Linked DNA regions of Pokkaliibacter sp. MBI-7. The protein of the gene in region 1 interacts with the protein of each later gene in a pairwise test. Links are inferred from orthologs where the notes say so. Each region holds a gene or a part of one and is shown on either strand. Other genes may lie near its edges. The genes, in order: rpe and eno.

Region 1 (16,120 bases):
ACGGCGTAGCTGGGGTAACAGTTCGACCAGTCGCCCGTCACGGAGGTAAGGCGCTGCCAGAAAGTTGGGTTTGCCAATAATACCCACACCGAGTGCGGCAGCTTCGCAAAGTGCACGACCGTTGTTGCAGGCCAGTTGCCAGGGGTGTAACGGCCTCACCCGCTCTTCACCGGGGCCACGAAGTATTGGCTTGTCGTCACTGCTCAGCAAATAGTGCATAACCTGATGACTGGCCATTTCCTCCAGTGTTGCCGGAGTACCGTACCGGCTCAGATAGGCTGGAGAGGCGTAATAACCAGGGCGCGTTTCCGCCAGACGTCTGGCAATCAGGCTGGAGTCTGCCAGCTCGCCGATGCGGATCGCGACATCCATTCCCCGGTCAATGAGACTGATACGCTCATCACTCAGATGCAGTTCAATTCGTACCTGAGGGTAAACGTGCTGAAAGCGGGCAATAGGTTCCATCAGATACATAACGGCGAAGTCCATTGGCGCGGTAACTTTCAGAACGCCTTGTACCTGACTGCTGTGCTGGCCAACCGAGGCTTCCAGTACCTCGATATCGTTGAGAATCTGCTGGCATTTCAGGTAGTAATCCTGGCCTGCTTCCGTTGCGGTAACTCGCCGTGTGGTGCGGTTTAGCAGCCTGACCTTGAGGTGATCCTCCAGTGCACTGATATGTTTGCTGACCTGTGCAGAAGAGAGGTTCAGATCGCGTGCAGCCTGAGCAAAGCTGGAGTACTCCATGACCTTGCAGAAGCTGTGCATTGCCAGCAGCGTATTCATGTATTAGTTCGTTTTTAGAAAGATTGACTCAATAGTATTGAACTTATTGTCGGTATTTCAATCCAATATACTCGCCATAACTCAGCAAGTGGTGCCGTGAAACAAACTGCTTGCCTGAACCAAGTCTGATGGATCACTCCAGGAGTCAATATGAAATCTGTTCTGAAAGCCTCTGTGTTTGCCCTGACCACCGCCTTTGCTGCCGGTGCCTTCGCTGCTGACTACAACGTCGACCCCGCGCACTCCAGCGTTTCCTTTGTGATTGGTCACCTGGGCGTCAGCCAGACACTGGGCCAGTTCCGCAAGTTCAGTGGTGACTTCAGCTACGACGCTGACAAGCCTGATACCTCCAAAGTCAGCCTGGTTATCGATACCACCAGCATCGACACCAACTACGAGCCCCGTGACAAGCATCTGTCCAGCCCGGACTTTCTGGATGTGAAACAGTTCCCCGAACTGACCTTCAAAAGCACTGCTTACAAAGGTGATGCCAACGGCGGCGAGCTGACCGGTGACATGACTCTGCACGGCGTTACCAAACCCATCACCTTCACTCTGCATAAAGTCGGCGAAGGCAAAGATCCCTGGGGCGGCTACCGTGCTGGTTTTGTGGCTACCACCCAGATCAAGCGCTCTGAATTTGGTATCACCAACTTCATTCCTGGTGTAACCGACGAAACTGACATCACTGTGCGTATCGAAGGCGTACGTAAGTAATCCCTTTCATCTCTCATTTCAGACGGGGATAGTCCATGTACGGTGAGTCACCTTCAATCATCACCATGCTACTGCCAGTGCTGGTCTGGCCGGTACTGGTGGCACTACCGATAGGTATTCTGCTGTGGTTCTGGCGTCCCCGCTGGCAACCTCTGGCGGTCAGTGCCGGTGTCATGATGGGCGTTGTCGGGCTGCATTCCAGCTTCAGTCTGATGCCGCGTCAGGCACTGGACTGGCTGTTCTGGATGAGCCTGCTGCCGGTGGTGGTACTGTTGCTGCGTCGTCTGCAACCCGTGGTGCAAACCCTGGCTGCCATCGTCATGATGGCTGTGGTGGCACTCAGCCTGTGGAAGCGTATGCCGCTGCAGGAAGTGCTGTCGTGGCTGGTGCTGGCAGGAGGTTTGACGCTGTTGCTGCAACTGGGCTGGCAGAAAGTCGCCGGTCTGCGCTGGGTGGAGCTGGGCCTGTTCCTGTCTGGCTCGTTGCTGGCGGTGTCCACCGCTCTGGGTGGATCGGTGCTGGTGGGACAGCTGATCGGTGCTTTGACGGCCGTGCTGACGTCGCTGTGCTGCATCCCGATTCTGCGTGGACAGCGTCCACAGCTGAGTGCTGAGATGACCGCCGTGGTAGTGACATTCCTGTGCGTGCTGGGGGCTTATGCCCACCTCTTTGTTGAGGTGCCTGCACTGGCCATCACCGCCAGCCTGATTATGCCTTTACTGGCTGCATCACAGCTGCGTCGGCCCGGCGTTGCCGTAGTGGTGCTGGCAGTGGGTGTTGCCATCGTTGCCTGGCAGGTCTGGCCACAGGAAATGGCTTACTGACCGGTGACGTCTGGCCTGTTATGGCGAGAGCACTGATTGTGAGAGAAGTAAAAAGGCGGGAGTGTGATCCCGCCTTTTTTATTACTGCGTTACCGCTCTGCCGGCAGGGTCGTGAAGACGATCCCGGCCTGGCAATCAACGACGGTACAGGGTCTGAACCAGATGGTAGCCAAACTGGGTTTTGACCGGGCCGTGTACTTCCAGTACGGCTTCCTTGAATACGACATCATCAAAGGGTTTGACCATCATACCGGGGCGGAACTCGCCCAGATCACCACCCTGCTTGCCTGACGGGCAGGTTGAGTGCTTTTTGGCCAGAGTGGCAAAGTCTTCACCTTTGGCGATACGCTCCTTCAGCTGTTCGGCTTCTTCCTTGCTTTTGACCAGAATATGACGGGCGCTTGCTACGGGCATGGTGTTCTCCTCTCAGTTACAACGGGGAATGTCAATTTGCCCAGCAGGATACCTGCAGCATTCTGGTGAGACAAATCACAGCTGGTGCTCATCACTTCCTTGAGGCAGCATTGGGCCAATATCAACTGTCAGTCCAGAGGTATGCCATGCAGGAGCAAGGTATCTTAATCGGTGGAAGTCTGAGCAGCGGTATGGCTCAGGAAACCCTGCCCGTCCTTCAGTTGAATCCTCGTTATGCCAACCGACATGGTCTGGTCGCCGGTGCGACGGGAACAGGCAAAACCGTCACTATCCAGGGGCTGGCCGAACGCTTTTCCCGCCTGGGAGTCCCGGTATTCGTCGCCGATGTGAAAGGGGATCTGTCCGGTATAGCGGCTCCCGGCAAGCCTCACCCCAAGGTGGCGGAGCGGGTAACCAAGCTGGGCCTGCAGGACTTTCAGTTTGCCGAGTGCCCGGCGGTATTCTGGGACGTCCTTGGGGAGAAGGGCTTTCCGGTACGGGTCAGCCTGTCTGAGCTGGGACCGCAGTTACTGGCCCGGTTGCTGGAACTGAATGACACCCAGGAAGGAGTGCTGACGCAGGCCTTTGAATATGCCGATGACGAAGGCATGTTGATGCTGGACCTCAATGACCTGAAAACCACCCTCAACTATCTGGCCGAGCATAATCCCACTGCAGATCAGGGCTATACTCGCATTGCCAAATCCACGGTCAGTGCCATTCTGCGTCGATTATTACTGCTGGAAAGAGAGGGGGCAGAGCAGTTTTTTGGTGAACCGGCGCTGCAGATTGAGGATTTGATCCGCTGTGATGACAACGGTCAGGGTATCGTCAATGTGCTGGCGGCGGAGAAGCTGATCCAGACACCGCGCATTTACTCCACCTTTCTGCTGTGGCTGCTGTCGGAGCTGTTCGAGAATCTGCCGGAGGTGGGAGATCAGCCCAAGCCCCGGTTTGTATTCTTTTTCGATGAGGCTCATCTGCTGTTCAACGGTGCTCCCAGGGCCTTTGTTGAAAAGGTGGAGCAGGTCGTCAGACTGATTCGCTCCAAGGGCGTCGGCATCTATTTCATCAGCCAGAGCCCCGCGGATATCCCCGATGTGATTCTGGGGCAGCTGGGCAATCGCATTCAGCATGCACTGCGTGCCTATACCCCCAAGGATCAGAAAGCCGTGCGTGTGGCGGCGCAGACCTTTCGCAGCAATCCTGCTCTGGACACGGAAACGGTCATTACCGAGCTGGGGGTGGGCGAGGCGCTGGTGTCGGTGCTGGAGCATGACGGTGTGCCGGGCATGGTGCAGCGTACCCTGATTGCCCCACCGGCGACACAGATTGGACCGCTGGACGATGGCACACGCAAGCAACTGAATGCGCTTGATGCGCTGGCCGGAAAATACGAAACACCTGTCGACCCGCATTCTGCCCATGAAATCCTGCAGCAGAGGATGCACCAGCAGGTGGCTCAGCACGCCACGACAGCCCCGACGAGCACCGCAGGGCGCAGTGCCGGACGGCAACGTGAGTCAGTCGCTGAGTCGTTCATGAAGAGCATTGCCCGGGCCGTGGGCAGCCAGCTGGGGCGACAGATTATTCGCGGTGTATTGGGGTCCATTCTCAAGCGATAGTCAGCACGGGGAGCCACGGCATTGGTCGTGGCTCCCGGCTGCTGCGATCTGCTACAGCAGTACTCAGTATTTGCGGTGGTTGCTGAAGAAGTCGAAGGTCTGAGGCAGGGCGCCGACCCAGGCATTGGTATTGTCGGCATTGGGTACCTTGATCAGCCGCGCATCGACTCCGGCACGGCGGGCCTGGTTGTACAGATCCTCAACCGCATTGGCGGGGGTATAACGGTCCTTTTCGCCCTGAATGTAAAGGGCTGCCACGTGGTTGGCTGCAAGAGCGCTGAAAGGATAGCTGGCGGCAGTGATCGCACCGCTGGCAGGGGCGATCGCGGCCCATTCATTGGGATATTTGGCTGCCAGATGCTGGGCGCCGATGCTGCCCATGCCATAGCCCATCAGATAGACCCGTGAGGCATCAATATTCATTTCCCGTTTGACCTTGGCGAGGGTGCTCATGACGGCCACTTCACTGAGGTAATTGCTTTGCGGGTTGGGGATGGTGATGCCACTCATGCCGTCTTTGGCGGCGAAGGTCTGCACGATAGGGTATGTGCTGCCGTAACCCGCGGTGCTGTCATAGCCCAGCGGGGCGACTACGATATAGCCTTTCTTCTCTGCCAGTTCTGCCAGCTGTCTGGCCATGAACGGACCATTCTCATCGGCACCGCTTGGGTGTAGCACCACGACCAGAGGGAAGGACACACTGCCGTTATAGGTACTGGGTACAAAAGCGCGGTAGCGAGGGCTTTCTGCAACCTGCTTGGCAGCCTGCTGCTCGGGTGTCAGGTTTTGCTGCCCTGCAGTCACCGTCGTGCGCGTCTCTGCTTTGGCTGGCAGCTCCGTCATCTGGCATTTCAGGTCACAGGTACTGCTGCTTTCCGCAGCATAAGCGGTGGTGATGCCGGTGGCCATGATTCCCAGTGTCAAAGCCAACAGCGTCGGACGTATAGACATAACATTGCTCCTTGCACAGCTTGCAGTGAGTAGGTCGGAGGGGGCTGCTCTCATGCAGCGCTCCTGAGCGGACGGCGCATCCTTGTACTACTCGGGCGACCGAATCCAGCGATACTACTACTCACCGGCGTTGTCGAAAAAGACGCTGCCATATACGGACAGCCTTTGCTGACGTGTGTCGGCTCCGTTAACAGGCTGACCGACACAACCGCAGGTGAGTGTTACATGGGGAGCAAGTATAGACGGCTCAAGCTGATGCAACAGCTCGGCACAAAACGTTGGGAGTGGAAAAGGTCCGCTGCGTAATGTGTCAGCGGTTTGCCCGTTGCTTACTTGGTGTGTTGTGCCAGATAACGATCCAGCGCATTGGCAAACTGCTGACGATCATTGGCATTCAGCGTCGCAGGCCCTCCCGTGTGGATGCCGCTGGAGCGCAGGGTTTCCATAAAGTCACGCATGTTGACCCGGGCCCGAACATTCTCCCTGGTATACAACTCACCACGGGGGTTGAGCGCCAGTGCCCCTTTATCGATGACTTCTGCCGCCAGGGGCAGGTCAGCGGTAATGACCAGATCACCTTTCTCCACTCGCTGGACAATTTCATGGTCGGCGACGTCAAACCCTGCCGCGACCTGAATGGCGCGAATAAAGCGCGAGCCGGGGACACGCAGGGGCTGGTTGGCAACCAGTGTCGTTTGTACCTGCTTGCGCTCCGCAGCACGAAACAGGATTTCCTTGATGACATTGGGGCAGGCGTCAGCGTCAACCCAGATAGCCATTGGCAGACCTCGATAGAAACAGGATCAGGGGTGTACTCACGATTTCAGCGGCCTGCTGGCTCGCGCGAGGGTGAATACATTCTGAACGGCGTTAAACAGGGCATTCAGGGTAGCGGATTTGCTGTCCGGCTGCATGGCCAAACTGCGATGGACGCTGAGCTGAATGCATTTGCTGACCGCATGGTCAAAAAGTGCTTGGTGCTGCGCTGCACCTTGGTTAATCTGGCTGACCCGCCAGCCTGTGCTGGCCGCTGTAAATGAAGCGTGACTGTCCGTCAGGATTGCCAATCAAGCTATAGGAGTGCCAATGAAGCCTTCCACCGATCCCCAGTTGCTGGCACAGATGAAGGCTGTAGCCAAGGCGGCTGCCAGCCGGGCCTATATTCCCTACAGTCACTTTCCTGTCGGGGCGGCGCTGTTACTGGCTGATGGCCAGATCGTGCCGGGCTGCAATGTGGAGAATATCTCCTATGGCCTTGGCAACTGTGCCGAGCGTACAGCGATTTTCAGTGCCATTGCTCAGGGCCATGCGCACGCTGAGTTTGTCTCCATGCTGATTTACATGCCGGGCGATACGCTCTATTCACCCTGCGGCGCCTGCCGGCAGGTCATGGTGGAGTTCTTCCCCGGAGAGCGTGAAGTCATCGCCACCTGTGACAGTAATGCCATTCAGGTATGGACCATGGCTGAATTGCTGCCTGCCAGCTTCAGTAGTTTCACAACACCCTGAGCCGTGCAGAAGAAGCCCGCCAGACGGGCTTCAGCTGGCCTGTTTGGGGCGCGGATCGACAGGTTGTTCCTGCTGACGGGTTTTCAGCCAGCCTCTGACCCGCTGTACCAGAAACGCCCAGTCTTCCGCCGGATTGCCGGGGCGCGGTTGCAGGCGAATCTGCTCAAAGGCCAGCTTGCCGTAGCGACGGGCATTGTCGCGGCGCATCTTGGCTTGCAGGTTGTTGCGATCCCCGTGATAAAGATCGAGCACAGGGGCGTCCAGCCCGGCGAGCGTCGCCATGATATCGATCTTGTCGGTATCGCCCGGATCACGCACATCGATCATCACCAGCGTAGACTGGTTATCTCCCTTCCCGGCCAGATAGCGGGCGGCCTGCGCAGCCCCGGTGCCGATGCCCACGACAACAATCTTTTCTGCCCCCTGAGCGCGCAGATAGTCCTCTGCTTTCTGGATACGCTGATTGATCACTTCAACATAGTTCGGCTTGGGCTTTTCTTCTGTTGCCGCTGGCGCTGCGGGGGCCGCAGGTGCCGCCTGCTCGGGCAGTGGCGTCGCGGCCGCCGGCGGTTCTGTTGGTTTGGATTCTGCCGGTGTAGCCTGACCTGCCTGTCCCTGTTCGGCCTGCTTTTTCAGCTCATCGACTGTGCTCAGGACAGGCATGGTGCGTTCCGGAATCACCATGTCAGGCACCGGCGGGATGGCAATACTGAGACTGTCCCAGCCGTAATCGGGTAAGCGCAGACGCAATGCGTGAATCGGGCCGGGCCAGTCAGGATGGGTGCCGTCATCGGGCACAACAATGATTCCGCCCGACAGCAGGGCCGTGTTGTGCGCAACAAACAGACCAAGATACTGATCCGGTGCTTCACCGAGGGTCAGTACCTGCGTAGGAGGATGCTCCTGCTTGGCCAGCGCGGCGATCTGTTCTGTCACTGGGTCCAGCATCACCCGCTGAGCAGGAGCCTGATCGGCAGCAGGAGCACTCCCGCCACTCTGACCATTGGCATCTGTTGCAGGCGGCGTGGTGCTGGCGGGATCGCTGGCCGGTGTGCCTGCCGATTCTGCTCTGACCAGTGCCGACCCTAACACCAGACAAAGCAGGATTGCGCCTGCACCCCCCAGGCTTTTGACGTACAATGACGCCCTGTTCAGCCAGGCTCCCGGCGGCATCGCCGGAGTTGTGTTGCGGGCATGGCGTTTGGCGCGTAAACCAGTCTCCACCTCTACCGTGGCGGTCGGTTGGGTGTTGAGCGCAGCGCAAGTGCGACCAGAGTCTGAGGTATTACCGGCCAGGCGCCGAACATCTGATTTTTGCCAACGAGTCCGAGAAAGAGTGGAACGCCTTACCATGACTGACTACCTGATTGCGCCATCGATTCTCTCTGCTGATTTTGCCCGTCTGGGGGAAGAAGTGGATGCTGTACTGGCTGCGGGCGCGGATATCGTCCACTTCGACGTGATGGACAACCACTACGTGCCTAACCTTACCATCGGACCCATGGTGTGCAAGGCTTTGCGCAACTATGGCATCACCGCGCCCATCGATGCGCATCTGATGGTGAAGCCGGTTGATCGCATCATCGGCGACTTTATCGAAGCGGGCGCTACCTATATCACCTTCCACCCTGAAGCCTCCGAGCATATCGACCGCTCCCTGCAGCTGATCCGCGATGGAGGCTGCAAATCAGGTCTGGTGTTCAACCCGGCCACGCCTCTGCATGTGCTTGAACACGTGCTGGATAAGGTCGACATGATCCTGCTGATGTCGGTTAACCCAGGCTTCGGCGGGCAGAAGTTTATCCCTGGTACGCTGGCCAAACTGCGTCAGGCTCGCCAGTTGATTGATGCATCCGGGCTGCCCATCCGTCTGGAAATCGATGGCGGAGTCGGTGTCGCCAACATCGGTGAAATTGCCGCGGCCGGCGCAGACACTTTCGTGGCGGGTTCTGCCATTTTCAACAGCCCTGATTACAAGGCCACGATTGATGCCATGCGTCTGGAGCTGGCCAAACAGCAAGCCGTGTAACCGAATCCCTGTCCATGGTCTGCCGGGCGTCGGCGCAGATAACGGTGAATTGACCCTGACGCTCGGTGGATAGTTCAATGCTGCTGTTGTGATTACGCTGCGCAGTGGTGATTGCGCTGTGCTGTAGACAGCATTGTCTGAGCTGGATGCTTACCTGTCAGCCACGTGCCGCCAGCACCTGCGGTCGTGGCGTCGTTGCTGAGGTGCGAGGATCAAGGATCATGATTGCCCAGTTGTTTCCGGTCACTGCCTGCCGTGCGGTTCTGTTTGATCTCGATGGCACGCTGGTAGACTCAGTACCTGATCTGGCGGCGGCTGTGGACGGCATGCTGCGCCAGCTGCAACTACCTGAAGCGGGTGAGAGCCAGGTACGCAACTGGGTGGGTAATGGCATGGTCAATCTGATCCAGCGCGCCCTCACCGGCGATATTCACTTTGCTCCTGATCACCCCGCATTACAGCGTTTTGACGAGGCGCTGCCGTTGTTCCAGAGCAGCTACGATGCCAGCAATGGCCAGTTCAGCCGCCTCTATGAGGGCGTTGCTGTTGGTCTGCGGGCACTGCAGCAACAGGGGCTGCGACTGGCCGTCGTTACCAACAAGCCTGAACGCTTCACCCTGCCGCTGCTGGAGCAACTGGGTATCGCTGACTGCTTTAGCGTGATTATCGGCGGCGATACCCTGCCACAACGTAAGCCTGATCCAGCCCCCTTGCTGGAAGCCGCCCGCCGACTGCAGGTGGAGCCTGCTGCCTGCCTGATGGTGGGGGATTCCCGTCATGATATTGAAGCTGCCCGCAATGCCGGTATGAAAGTGGTCGCGGTGCCTTACGGCTATAACCACGGTGATGACATCAGCCTGAGCCAGCCGGATCAGCTGGTCAGTCGGATTGATCAGCTGGTGGCCTGAGTGCCAGTGACCAGCAACTTGTTGAAAATCATGTGGCTAGAGATGTGTAGTGCTTTTGCAGGCAATAGGGAGCCGTTTTATGACACCAGAGACTAAAGCACGCCAACTGATTGACCAAAAGCTGGAGCTGGCGGGCTGGGTCATTCAAGACATGAAGCAGCTCAACCTCGGCGCTGGCGTCGGCGTAGCCGTGCGCGAGTACCCCACTGATACCGGTCCGGCGGATTACGTGCTGTTTGTTAATCGCACGGCGGTAGGCGTGATTGAAGCTAAAAAAGACGCTGCAGGCGAAAACCTCACCGTTACCGAAAGCCAAACAGAGCGCTATGCCACTGCGACGCTAAAATGGCGCAAAGACAGCACGCCACTGCGATTTTTGTTCGAAGCTACCGGCCAGATCATCCGATTTACCGACGGTGCTGACCCCATACCGCGCTCTCGCGAACTTTTTCATTTTTTCAAACCAGAAACACTCGCCACATGGTTAGCGCAGCCCCCCTTACCCAGCGGAGCGATAAATAGCCTGCGCCGTCGCTTGGCCGAACAAATGCCACCGCTACCGGAACGCAACCTGCGCGATTGCCAAATCAGCGCCGTCACCGGTCTGGAAAAATCGCTGGCGCTGAACAAGCCTCGCGCCCTTGTGCATATGGCCACCGGCGCCGGTAAAACCTTTACCGCTATCACTTCTGTGTATCGCCTGCTCAAATTCGGCGGTGCTAAGCGCATTCTCTTTCTCGTGGATACCCGCAATCTCGGCAAGCAGGCCCATCAGGAATTTATGGCCTACACCCCGCCGGATGATGGTCGCAAATTCACTGAACTCTACAACGTACAGCGGCTGGCCTCGCCCAATATTGACCCTCATTCGCAGGTGTGTATCAGCACCATCCAGCGCATGTATTCCATTTTGAGTGGCGAGCCCATTGATGAATCGGCCGAAGATGTGTCACTCAATGAAGTGCAGCAAACCGCCAAGCAGGAAAAGTGGGTGCGCTACAACGCGGCGGTACCGGTGGAAACTTTCGATTTCATCATCATCGACGAATGTCACCGCAGCATTTACAACCTGTGGAAACAGGTGCTCGATTACTTTGATGCCAGCCTGATTGGCCTTACCGCCACCCCCGACAAACGCACCTTCGGCTTTTTTAACGAAAATATCGTTGCCGAATACAGCTACGAAAATTCGGTCGCCGATGGCGTAAACGTCGGTTACGACGTCTACGAAATTGAAACCGAGTTCACCGCCGCAGGCAGCGTGGTCAAACAAGGTTGGTGGGTTGATCATCGGGATCGAGCCACTCGTAAGAAGCGCTGGGGGGAAACGGAGGAGGAAATTGCTTACACAGGTAAAGACCTCGACAAATCGGTGGTCAACCCAAGCCAAATTCGCAACGTCATCCAGGCCATGAAATCCGCAGTGGAAACGCAGATATTTCCGGCGCGTAAAGAAACACCCAAAACCCTGATTTTCGCCAAAACCGACAGCCATGCTGACGACATTATCAACATGGTGCGCGAGGTCTATGGTCAGGGGAATGCCTTCTGCAAAAAGGTCACCTACCGCGCTGAAGAAGATGCCGACAGCATCCTGTCCAGCTTTCGTAACGACTACAACCCGCGCATCGCCGTCACCGTGGATATGATCGCCACCGGCACCGACGTAAAACCGCTGGAAGTGCTGTTGTTTATGCGGGATGTGCGCAGTAAGGGCTATTACGAGCAAATGAAAGGCCGTGGCGTGCGTTCGCTCGATGGCGACAGCCTTAAGCGCGTCAGCAACTCGGCCTCCGGCGCCAAAACCCGCTTTGTGTTGATTGATGCTGTGGGCGTAGAAAAATCCCTGAAAACCGAAAGCCGTCCGCTGGAAAAGAAACCCGGCATCGCCATGAAGGACCTGATGCAAGGTGTGGCCATGGGCAGCCGTGATGATGACACCTTGCTATCGCTGGCCAACCGCTTGGTGCGTCTGGCCAAACAACTGGATGACAAAGCCAAGGCGCGCATTGAAAAAGCCAGCGGCGGTATTCCTGTGGGCGAACTCGGCAAGGGCTTGATTGCCGCGCTCGACCCCGATGCCATTGTGCAAACCGCCTTGGCCACCGCCAAAGCCAAGGGAATTACCCGCAGTGAAGACACCTTACTGCCCGAAGAACTTGCTGCCGCCCGCGCCGAGCGCGTGGCCGCTGCCTGTGCGCCCTTTGACAAACCCGAATTGCGCGATGAAATTGAAAGCGCCCGCCGCGAGCGCGAGCAAATCATCGACCACATCAACCTCGACCAAGTGACCTTTCGCGGCTTTTCCGAACAAGCCGAAGCGCAAGCCAAAGCGGTGATTCAAACCTTTGCTGACTACATCAAACAGCACAAAGACGAAATTGCCGCCCTGGGCTTTTTTTACCAACAACCCTACCAGCGCCGCGCACTCACCTTTGACATGCTCGAAGAACTCCACGAACACCTGAGCAAACCGCCACTCATGCTCACCACCGAGCGCCTGTGGAGCGCCTATGCACGGGTGCAAACCAGCGCCGTCAAAGGCGCCGATAAAAAACGCCAGCTCACCGATTTGGTCAGTTTGGTGCGCTTTGCCTTGGGCCTCGATGGAGAGCAGGGCGAACTCAAACCCTTTGCCGACGAAGTGGATAAACGCTTCCAAGCCTGGATCTTCCGCCACAACGCCCAACGCGGCACCGCCTTTACCCCCGAGCAAACCGAATGGCTGCGGTTGATGAAAGACCATATCGCGAGCAGTTGCTCTATTAGCCGCGACGATTTTGATTACGCCGAACTGGCCGACAAAGGCGGCTTACAAAAAGTCTGGGGCCTGTTTGGTAAGGAGTTGGATACTTTGATAAATGAAATGAATGGGGAGTTGGTGGCGTGAGTGAGTTTAACTTGCCACTAGGTTGGACTGAAACAACACTGGGCAACACTTTAATTTCAGTTATTGGAGGCGGTACGCCATCTCGCAAAGTGCCAGCCTACTTCGATGGGCATATACCTTGGTTTACCGTCAAAGATATGAAGGCATTGAGGCCTAATGATGCCGAGGAGCATATTTCTGAAGAAGCCATTGCAGACAGTGCCACGAACCTCATTCCGGCAAACACATTAATTGTTGCTACACGCATTGCCCTCGGTAGGGCGATACGTCCTACTGTGGCGTGCGCAATTAACCAAGATTTAAAAGCTCTTGTGCTTGGTAATGGGATCAGTTCAGATTTTCTACTTTATTGGGTTGGTGCTAACCAGCGAGTGATTCAAGACTTAGGTTCAGGCACAACTGTGAGCGGTATTCGACTAGAAGCATTGCATGGGCTTCCCTTGCATCTACCGCCAGCCGCCGAACAAACCCGCATCGTCGCCAAACTCGAAGAACTACTCTCCGACCTCGATGCCGGTGTAGCCGAACTCAAAGCTGCGCAACAGAAGCTGGGGCAATACCGGCAATCACTGCTGAAAGCCGCTGTGGAAGGCGCGCTTACTGCTGAGTGGCGAGCCAACAACTCGCCAAAGGAAACCGGCGCGCAACTGCTCGAGCGCATATTGACCGAGCGCCGCGCCCGCTGGGAAGCCAAACAGCTCGCCAAGTTTAAAGAACAAAGCAAAAAGCCCCCTAAAGACTGGCAAAAGAAATACCCTGAGCCGGTGCAGCCGGATACCAGCGACTTACCGGAATTGCCGGAGGGATGGGTTTGGGCGAGCCTGGATCAACTAGTGGCTGAGTCGTCTTACGGTACGTCTGTGAAGTGCAGCTACGAAAGCAATGGTATTCCCGTGCTGCGTATCCCAAACGTAAGTGGTGGAAGCCTTGATCTTCGAGACATGAAATTCTCGAATGTTGATTTAAGTCTGGATAAAGATGCCCCTCTAGCTATTGGCGATGTTCTTGTAATCAGAACCAACGGCAGTATTGGACTGGTGGGGCGCGCGGCAGCAGTGGTTACCGACCTACCAGCACCACATTACTTCGCATCCTATCTGCTGCGGTTGCGTTGTGTCGAAACAACTTGTGTTCACCGTTGGATCTTGGCTGTACTCACGGCCCATACTGGGCGCCGATGGTTAGAGGCTAGGGCTGCGTCGTCCGCTGGCCAGCACAACATTAGTCTTTCCACACTACTAACAATGCCGATACCACTTCCACCTACTACTGAGCAATCTATCGTTCTGGCTGAATTTGAAGCCGGCAACGAAGTAATCAAGCGCCAAGACGAAGCGACGAATTTGTCTCTCGAACAATCCAGCGCCCAACGCCAAAATATCCTCCGTGCCGCCTTTGCGAGTGAATTAGTGCCGCAAGACCCAAATGACGAGCCAGCAAGTGTGCTGCTTGAGCGTATCCGTGCCGAGCGGGCTGCCAAGGAGTCGGTGAAAAAAACGCGTGGGCGTAAAACTAAACGCAGTATTAGATCGGAGTAACTTATGAAAATTGAATCCATTAGGTTACAGAACTTTAAGGCGTTTAAAGATGTGCATCTGAGGGATATTCCATCTTTCATGGTGGTGGTGGGGGCTAATGGCTCCGGCAAATCTACCTTATTCGATGTGTTTGGTTTTTTGCATGACTGCCTCAAGGGTAATGTTCGGCAGGCCTTGGATAAACGTGGCCGGTTTGCAGAAGTATTAAGTCGCGGTTGCGACCCCAAGACAGATTCCATACTGATTGAGCTGCAATACCGCATGGAAATTACCGGAATTGAGCGTTTGGTAACCTACTCGTTAGAAATTGGTGAAAAAAATAATATGCCGGTTGTCCTCAGGGAATTGCTGAGGTACAAGCGGGGGCGTCATGGCAGCCCGTATCACTTTCTCGATTTTTCATGTGGAGAAGGTTACGCCATCATAAACGAGGAAGATTTCAATAAATCGGATGAAGCCCTCGAACGAGAAACACAACAGGTTGCCCCAGATACACTGGCTATTAAGGGGCTTGGACAATTTGAACGATTTAAAGCAGCCAATGCGTTTCGCCGGCTAATTGAAAACTGGCATGTTTCTGACTTCCATATCAGTGCGGCACGTGGGCGTAAAGACGCAGCAGGAGAAACCGAGCATTTATCAGAGTCTGGCGAAAACCTGCCGTTGGTGGCGCGCTACCTTCACGAGCAACACACATCGGTCTTTAAACGTATCTTAGCCACCATGGCGCGACGTGTACCGGGCGTGTCGTCTGTGGAACCCAAGTTAATGGACGATGGCTACCTGACGCTGCGGTTTCAGGATGGCTCTTTTAAAACACCGTTTTTAGATCGTTATGTGTCTGATGGCACAATCAAAATGTTTGCTTACTTGGTGCTGTTGTATGACCCAAAACCACACCCTTTACTGTGTGTAGAAGAGCCAGAAAACCAGCTCTATCCCCGACTCATGACAGAGCTGGCTGAAGAATTTCGAAGCTATGCCAATCGCGGCGGGCAGGTGTTTGTCTCCACCCACTCACCCGACTTTTTAAATGCGTTAGAAATAGAAGAAGTTTGCTGGCTGGTCAAACAACAGGGTTGTACCGAGATTCGCCGCGCCAAGGACAATAAACAAATCGCCGCTTATATCGCCGAGGGTGATCAACTGGGTTATTTGTGGAAACAAGGCTTTTTTGATGGGGTAGATCCGCAATGAAGGAGCTGGTTTTTTTGCTCGAAGAACCCTCCGCCAAGGCCATGCTGGAATCCTTGTTACCGAGAATGCTGAGCGCCGAAATCAGCGTGCGATGTATTCCCTTTGAGGGCAAGCAAGATCTGGAAAAACAGCTGACGCGCAAGATACGCGCTTATCAAAACCCGGAGGCGCGATTCATTGTGTTGCGTGATCTGGATAGTCACCCTGACTGCTTGGCGGTGAAAAACAAATTGCTCGAACTGTGTGTTGAATCCGGCAAGGCGGCTCAATGCATCGTTCGTATTGCCTGCAAGGAGTTGGAGACTTTCTATCTGGCGGATTTACAGGCTGTGGAGGAGGCTCTTCAAATAAAGGGGTTGGCGAAGCAGCAGCAAGTTAAAAAGTTTCGAGCCCCTGATAATTTAGGTAGCCCTAGCGTTGAATTAAAAAAATTAACTAGCCAACGCTATGAAAAAGTCGCCGGTTCACGAGAGATCGGCAAGCTCTTGAACCTAGAAAATGAACGATCACCCAGTTTCCGCAATTTGATTGGCGCAATCCGACGCCTGGAAAACGAACTCATTAACGAGCAAGCATGAATACATCGACCCTAGTCCAGAAAGTCTGGAACTTCTGCCATACACTACGCGACGACGGTGTGGGCTATGGTGATTATCTGGAACAACTCACCTACCTGCTGTTTCTAAAGTTGGCGCATGAATATGCGCAGGAGCCTTATAACCGCGATACCCA
Region 2 (5,410 bases), 3.2 Mb from region 1 along the record:
TAGATAGTGTACGGTGCCGGTATGCTGTTCTGACGTGCCAGCTCCTTGTAATCACGACCATAGCGATAGGCGATTGAGTACAGAGTCTCGCCTGTCTTGACCACATGTTTACCGGCAACATCACCCGCATGAGCACGGGCAGAAAGATCGCTGACTGGTGCATATTTGCTGTTGCTAGAGCAGCCTGCAAGCAGCATCAACATCACCAGTACCAAACCTCTTATTGCTATGTTAGACATCAACCACGCGCCTCCTGAACAGAAGCGGCTCTGGACAATCCCAAAACAACCATCACTCCCAGCAACATCAGAGCCAGCACCGCAAACGTCATCGGGGCCTGGCCCGTCAACCCTTGATAAGAGTGAGGCAATACACTGTCTTGTAATAAAGGCACAGACTGACCATGACTATCGAGCCGATAGGCCCGGGTAATCTTCCATGGCCACACTTTCCCTAACGAACCCACCATAAAGCCCGTCAAAATCGCCAGAGTCATTGCACGATAATGTTGCAAGCACCAGCTGAGCACACGTGAAAAGCCCATTAATCCGGTAACGCAACCACAGACAAAGATTAAGAGCGTCGAGAACTGGAGCTGTTTAACCGCCGACAGGACGGGTTGATAGAGTCCTAAAATAAGCAATATGAAACTGCCAGAAATGCCGGGCAGGATCATCGCGCAGATGGCTATCGCACCACCAATAAACAAATTGAACGAGGTTGGAGGCATAGAAAATGCAAAACCCTGAGTTAATATCCAGCCCAGCAGTACACCCAGCACGAGACTCAAAAGTGTGTCAGTACGCCAACGCTCAACTTGACGCGCAATTAGCAGGCAAGATGCCATGACCAGACCAAAGAAAAAGCCCCAGATCAATAGAGGATAAAATTCGAGCAACCAGCTAATACCTTTGGCCAGAGTCAGAATACTGGTCAGTATTCCCGCTAGCAGTACTGCCAGAAATGAACCATTCGCTTCTCGCCAGGTGACCAGCACCCCTTTGCGAAATAGTGAGAAAAACAGACGCGGATGGATATTGCGAATGGTCAGCAGTAACTCTTCATAGATACCGGAAATAAAGGCAATCGTTCCACCAGAAACACCGGGAACAACATCTGCCGCCCCCATAGCCATGCCCTTGAGAAAAAGAAAAATACGTTCCATAAAAGGGATTCATTCCATTAGATCAATTAGCGTAGACGGCCCTTGAGCAGAGGCACAAATCGAACAGGTTCCAGCATTTCTTCATGATATTGGTCTTGCTGACGACGGATACGCCGCAGTGACTGCGCCTCCTGCCCTCCAACCGGAATAACCAGTACGCCACCTTCCGCCAGTTGAGCCAGAAGCTCGTACGGTACCTGCTCAGCGGCGGCAGTCACCAGAATTGCATCGTAGGGGCCTTTTTCTGGCCATCCGACTGTACCGTCCGAGTAACGAGGAAATACATTATAAACTTTCAACTGTTGCAGACGCTTGCGGGTCCGCTCATGCAAGGGGCGGATGCGCTCAAGAGTGTATACATGTTCTGCCAGAGCGGCCAACACGGCACTCTGATAGCCTGACCCGGTTCCGACTTCCAGCACCCTTTCCATTCTTCTGGCCCCCAGAATAAGCTCTGTCATTCTGGCGACCACATAAGGCTGGGATAAAGTCTGCTGATAGCCAATTGGCAGTGCGGTATCTTCATAGGCACGATGTGCCAAAGCCTCATCGACAAAAAGGTGCCGTGGGATGCGAAGCATCACATCTAACACCTCCTGGTCGCTTATCCCCTGCTCCAGCAAGCGAGCAATCATTCGCTCGCGAGTTCTGGCAGAGGTCATACCAATACCATCCAACTGGAAATCAGTCACTCCTACTCCTGAATACAGATCATTGGGCCCAACTACAGACATCTTTGACAGCATTCATACCGAGAACGCTAGTGAAAATTATCCAGCATCCGACTGAGCATGCACAACGCACAATTCACGTATCACCGAGGTAGCAAAACCACCACGGGGCAAGCTGAAAGACAGACTCAGGCGGTCATCCCTCAGATCAGACTGGACGTTAACCGGACGCAACTGTAGCGCTCGTCGCTCATGGTGAAGACCGAAAGACTCAAGACCGGTACACCAGGCTAGCCATGGCGATATGACGTCCTGCTCAAATGACTCACAGACACTGCGGCATCCGTATCCCTTACCCCATAGCGGCCCCGTCGGCCCCACTTGTCCCATTGCACACGCACTCAGCAACCCCTCACTGACCTGCTCGACAATAGAGACCGTATTGTTCGCCTGATCATAAACAGCCTCACCCGACAACAGCGTAGTCCAGGAGCCAGCAGCTATGCGCTCGCTCAGTACCTGATTAAAAATAAAACTCCGCGCTGTAGATAGAAACAACCCGCGCTTATAAGGTGATAATCGATCCAGCTCCCCCGCAAATAACCGCTCAACCATCTGCAGGTTATAGCCCTCTCGCCCAAAGCGCTGCTCACCAAAATAATTCGGAACACCTTCAAGGCCAATGCGTTGCAAGCGCTCTGCTAAGGAGCCCACCTCACCTCTCAACTGATGCAGGTGAATCTCAAAATGATTGCGTAGATGCATCCCACGTTTCAGCTTACGACTGTGACGCACACAGCGCAGGATACGCATGTTCTCGTGCTGAAAGCCTGCTATATCTGGCATGCTTTTGCCAGGCAGATGAAGACTGAACCACTGACTAGTCCGAGCATTACGATCCTTCATGCCTGAATAGCTGACAGCACGCAGCGGCAACTTGAGCCACTTGGCTAATACTCGTGCAGCATCATCTGTATTGAGTTCCCGTTTTTCAACCCAGACATAAAGGTGTTCGCCCTGCCCTTCAGGCTCAAACCCCAGCTCCTCAATAACTACAAAGTCCTCAGGAGAAACTTTAAGCTGCCCCTGCACTGCTGGCATCGATACGGCATAGCGCCAATCAGGTAACAAACTCATGGCTGCTTTTCTGGCTCCAACAACAAATAATAGGTCTCACCTTCCCGAATCATGCCCAACTCACTGCGTGCCCGCTCTTCAATGGCAGCCATACCTTGTTTGAGATCATCCACTTCAGCTTCGAGTAAATTGTTACGATGTTCCAAACGCTCGTTAAGTTGCCGCTGCTGCTGTATAGAGTCTTTCAGAGCCCAGAGGTCCGGCAAACTCCCCTCTCCCCACCAGAGTCGATATTGCAATCCTGCACAGAGCAGCAACAGGACAAGTACCAGACGCTTCATTTGTTTCGCTTCCCACTGTGTTCATTAGCGCTACGAACACCTCATGCTGCCCTTTATCCAAGCCTGAACAAAGAAGCAGGACAAAATAAAGCCTTATGCTAACCAACCCCCAACCTTCAGGGAAGTAAGTTCCCACTGTCAAGTTGCAGGTAACCGTTTTGAGAAAGCAAAAAAGGGGAGCTGAGCTCCCCTTTTTAATTCAATCAGGCTTATGCCTGACCTTTGATCTCTGAACGACCGCGATAAACAGCTTTGTCGCCCAGTTCTTCCTCGATACGCAGAAGACGGTTGTACTTGGATACACGATCAGAACGGCACAAAGAACCTGTCTTGATCTGCCCGGCAGCGGTACCCACTGCCAGATCAGCAATAGTGGTGTCTTCAGTCTCACCTGAACGGTGAGAGATTACTGCGGTATATCCAGCCTCTTTGGCCATTTTGATCGCATCAAGCGTTTCAGACAGCGAACCGATCTGGTTGAACTTGATCAGAATGGAGTTGCCGATACTCTTCTCAATGCCTTCTTTCAGGATCTTGGTATTGGTTACAAACAGGTCATCACCAACCAACTGAACGCGGGTACCAATCTGTTGGGTCAGAATCGCCCAACCTGCCCAGTCAGACTCATCCAGACCGTCTTCGATAGAAACGATAGGATATTTCTGCGACAGATCATCCAGATAGTTCACGAAGCCCGCAGAATCAAAGGTCTTACCTTCGCCAGAAAGCTGATACTGACCATCTTTATAGAACTCAGAAGAAGCACAGTCCAGCGCCAGGGTGATGTTGTCACCCAGCTGATACCCAGCGCGGGCCACCGCCTCCTGAATGACAACCAGCGCTTCTTCGTTGGAACCCAGATTAGGCGCAAATCCACCCTCATCACCGACCGCAGTATTCAGGCCGCGCTCAGACAAGACCTTTTTCAGGTTATGGAAAATCTCTGCACCGTAGCGCAGTGCTTCAGCAAAGCTTGGAGCGCCTACAGGCTGTACCATGAACTCCTGAATGTCCACGTTGTTGTCAGCATGTTCTCCACCATTGAGGATGTTCATCATAGGTACAGGCATGGAGTACACACCAGGGGTACCGTTAATATCGGCGATATGCTGATACAGCGGGATATTCCTGGCGGCAGCCGCTGCTTTGGCACATGCCAGAGAAACAGCCAGAATAGCATTGGCGCCAAGGCGGGCTTTGTTCTCGGTCCCATCAAGGGCCAGCATGATGTTATCGATTTCACGCTGATTCACCGCATCCTTGCCCAGCAAGGCTGCGCGAATTTCAGTGTTGATACCCTTCACTGCGGTAAGAACACCTTTGCCTAGATAACGGCTCTTATCGCCATCACGCAGCTCAAGCGCTTCGCGCGAACCAGTCGATGCGCCAGAAGGGGCACAGGCACTGCCAACAGTGCCACAGGACAGAATTACATCCGCTTCGACAGTGGGATTGCCGCGGGAATCCAAAACTTCACGTGCTTTGATATCGACGATTTGAGTCATACCAATCTCTGCTCCCTGTTAAAAGGTGGCTGATAAAATCCGGGGGATGCTCACTCTATGAGTTCCCGGCAAAGTTGTCGAACCAGTCCGATACAGCCTGCCCCAGAGGTTATACCTCTGGGGAGCCCGTTAGTATTTTATTGTTTGTCCGAATAGTCCACCGCGGCCTGGATGAAACCTGTAAACAGCGGATGACCATCGCGAGGAGTAGAGGTGAACTCAGGGTGGAATTGGCAGGCCACAAACCAGGGATGATCAGGCACTTCAACCACTTCGACCAACGCGCCATCCATTGAGCGACCGGAAATGGTCAGACCTGCATTGGTCAAACGACCCAGATAGTTATTGTTAAATTCGTAACGATGACGGTGACGTTCACTAATGACATCGCTACCGTAGCATTTGTAAGCCTGAGTACCTTCAAGTAGACGGCACTCCTGACCACCCAGGCGCATGGTGCCGCCCAGATCAGAGCCCTCGTCACGCATCTCGACTGAACCGTCTTCTGCGACCCATTCAGTAATCAAAGCAACAACGGGATGTGGCCCTTTGGGTTTGAATTCAGTGCTGTTGGCGCCTTCCAGCTTGGCAACGTTACGGGCAAACTCGATAACCGCTACCTGCATTCCCAGACAGATACCTAGGTAGGGT

The links.
Region 2: the proteins of rpe (region 1) and eno interact in binary tests that used the Escherichia coli proteins (3 or more experiments, as listed by UniProt). The link is inferred for Pokkaliibacter sp. MBI-7 from one-to-one orthologs.

Annotation. Positions count from the first base shown.
Region 1 is NZ_JARVTG010000001.1:1,042,669-1,058,788, reverse strand. What follows is about bases 7,174-10,016. They hold rpe (ribulose-phosphate 3-epimerase), read left to right. Parts: upstream 7,174-8,177; coding sequence 8,178-8,855; downstream 8,856-10,016. Other genes in these bases: QCD60_RS04630 (type I restriction-modification enzyme R subunit C-terminal domain-containing protein), read left to right, coding at 9,843-10,016; QCD60_RS04635 (phosphoglycolate phosphatase), read left to right, coding at 9,077-9,763; QCD60_RS04645 (DUF3530 family protein), read right to left, coding at 7,174-8,050. Outside these bases: QCD60_RS04685 (LysR family transcriptional regulator), read right to left, coding at 1-786; QCD60_RS04680 (YceI family protein), read left to right, coding at 937-1,503; QCD60_RS04675 (hypothetical protein), read left to right, coding at 1,539-2,327; QCD60_RS04670 (peptidylprolyl isomerase), read right to left, coding at 2,463-2,741; QCD60_RS04665 (helicase HerA-like domain-containing protein), read left to right, coding at 2,888-4,366; QCD60_RS04660 (dienelactone hydrolase family protein), read right to left, coding at 4,430-5,317; QCD60_RS04655 (YaiI/YqxD family protein), read right to left, coding at 5,647-6,096; QCD60_RS04650 (cytidine deaminase), read left to right, coding at 6,404-6,826; more of QCD60_RS04645, read right to left, coding at 6,857-7,173; more of QCD60_RS04630, read left to right, coding at 10,017-12,653; QCD60_RS04625 (restriction endonuclease subunit S), read left to right, coding at 12,650-14,191; QCD60_RS04620 (AAA family ATPase), read left to right, coding at 14,195-15,388; QCD60_RS04615 (DUF4276 family protein), read left to right, coding at 15,385-15,966; QCD60_RS04610 (class I SAM-dependent DNA methyltransferase), read left to right, coding at 15,963-16,120. UniProt on the Escherichia coli protein: Catalyzes the reversible epimerization of D-ribulose 5-phosphate to D-xylulose 5-phosphate.
Region 2 is NZ_JARVTG010000001.1:4,229,306-4,234,715, reverse strand. What follows is about bases 2,612-5,410. They hold eno (phosphopyruvate hydratase), read right to left. Parts: upstream 4,760-5,410; coding sequence 3,464-4,759; downstream 2,612-3,463. Other genes in these bases: QCD60_RS18655 (CTP synthase), read right to left, coding at 4,897-5,410; ftsB (cell division protein FtsB), read right to left, coding at 2,970-3,254; QCD60_RS18670 (tRNA pseudouridine(13) synthase TruD), read right to left, coding at 2,612-2,973. Outside these bases: QCD60_RS18685 (peptidoglycan DD-metalloendopeptidase family protein), read right to left, coding at 1-239; QCD60_RS18680 (DUF368 domain-containing protein), read right to left, coding at 239-1,165; QCD60_RS18675 (protein-L-isoaspartate(D-aspartate) O-methyltransferase), read right to left, coding at 1,192-1,827; more of QCD60_RS18670, read right to left, coding at 1,936-2,611. UniProt on the Escherichia coli protein: Catalyzes the reversible conversion of 2-phosphoglycerate (2-PG) into phosphoenolpyruvate (PEP). It is essential for the degradation of carbohydrates via glycolysis.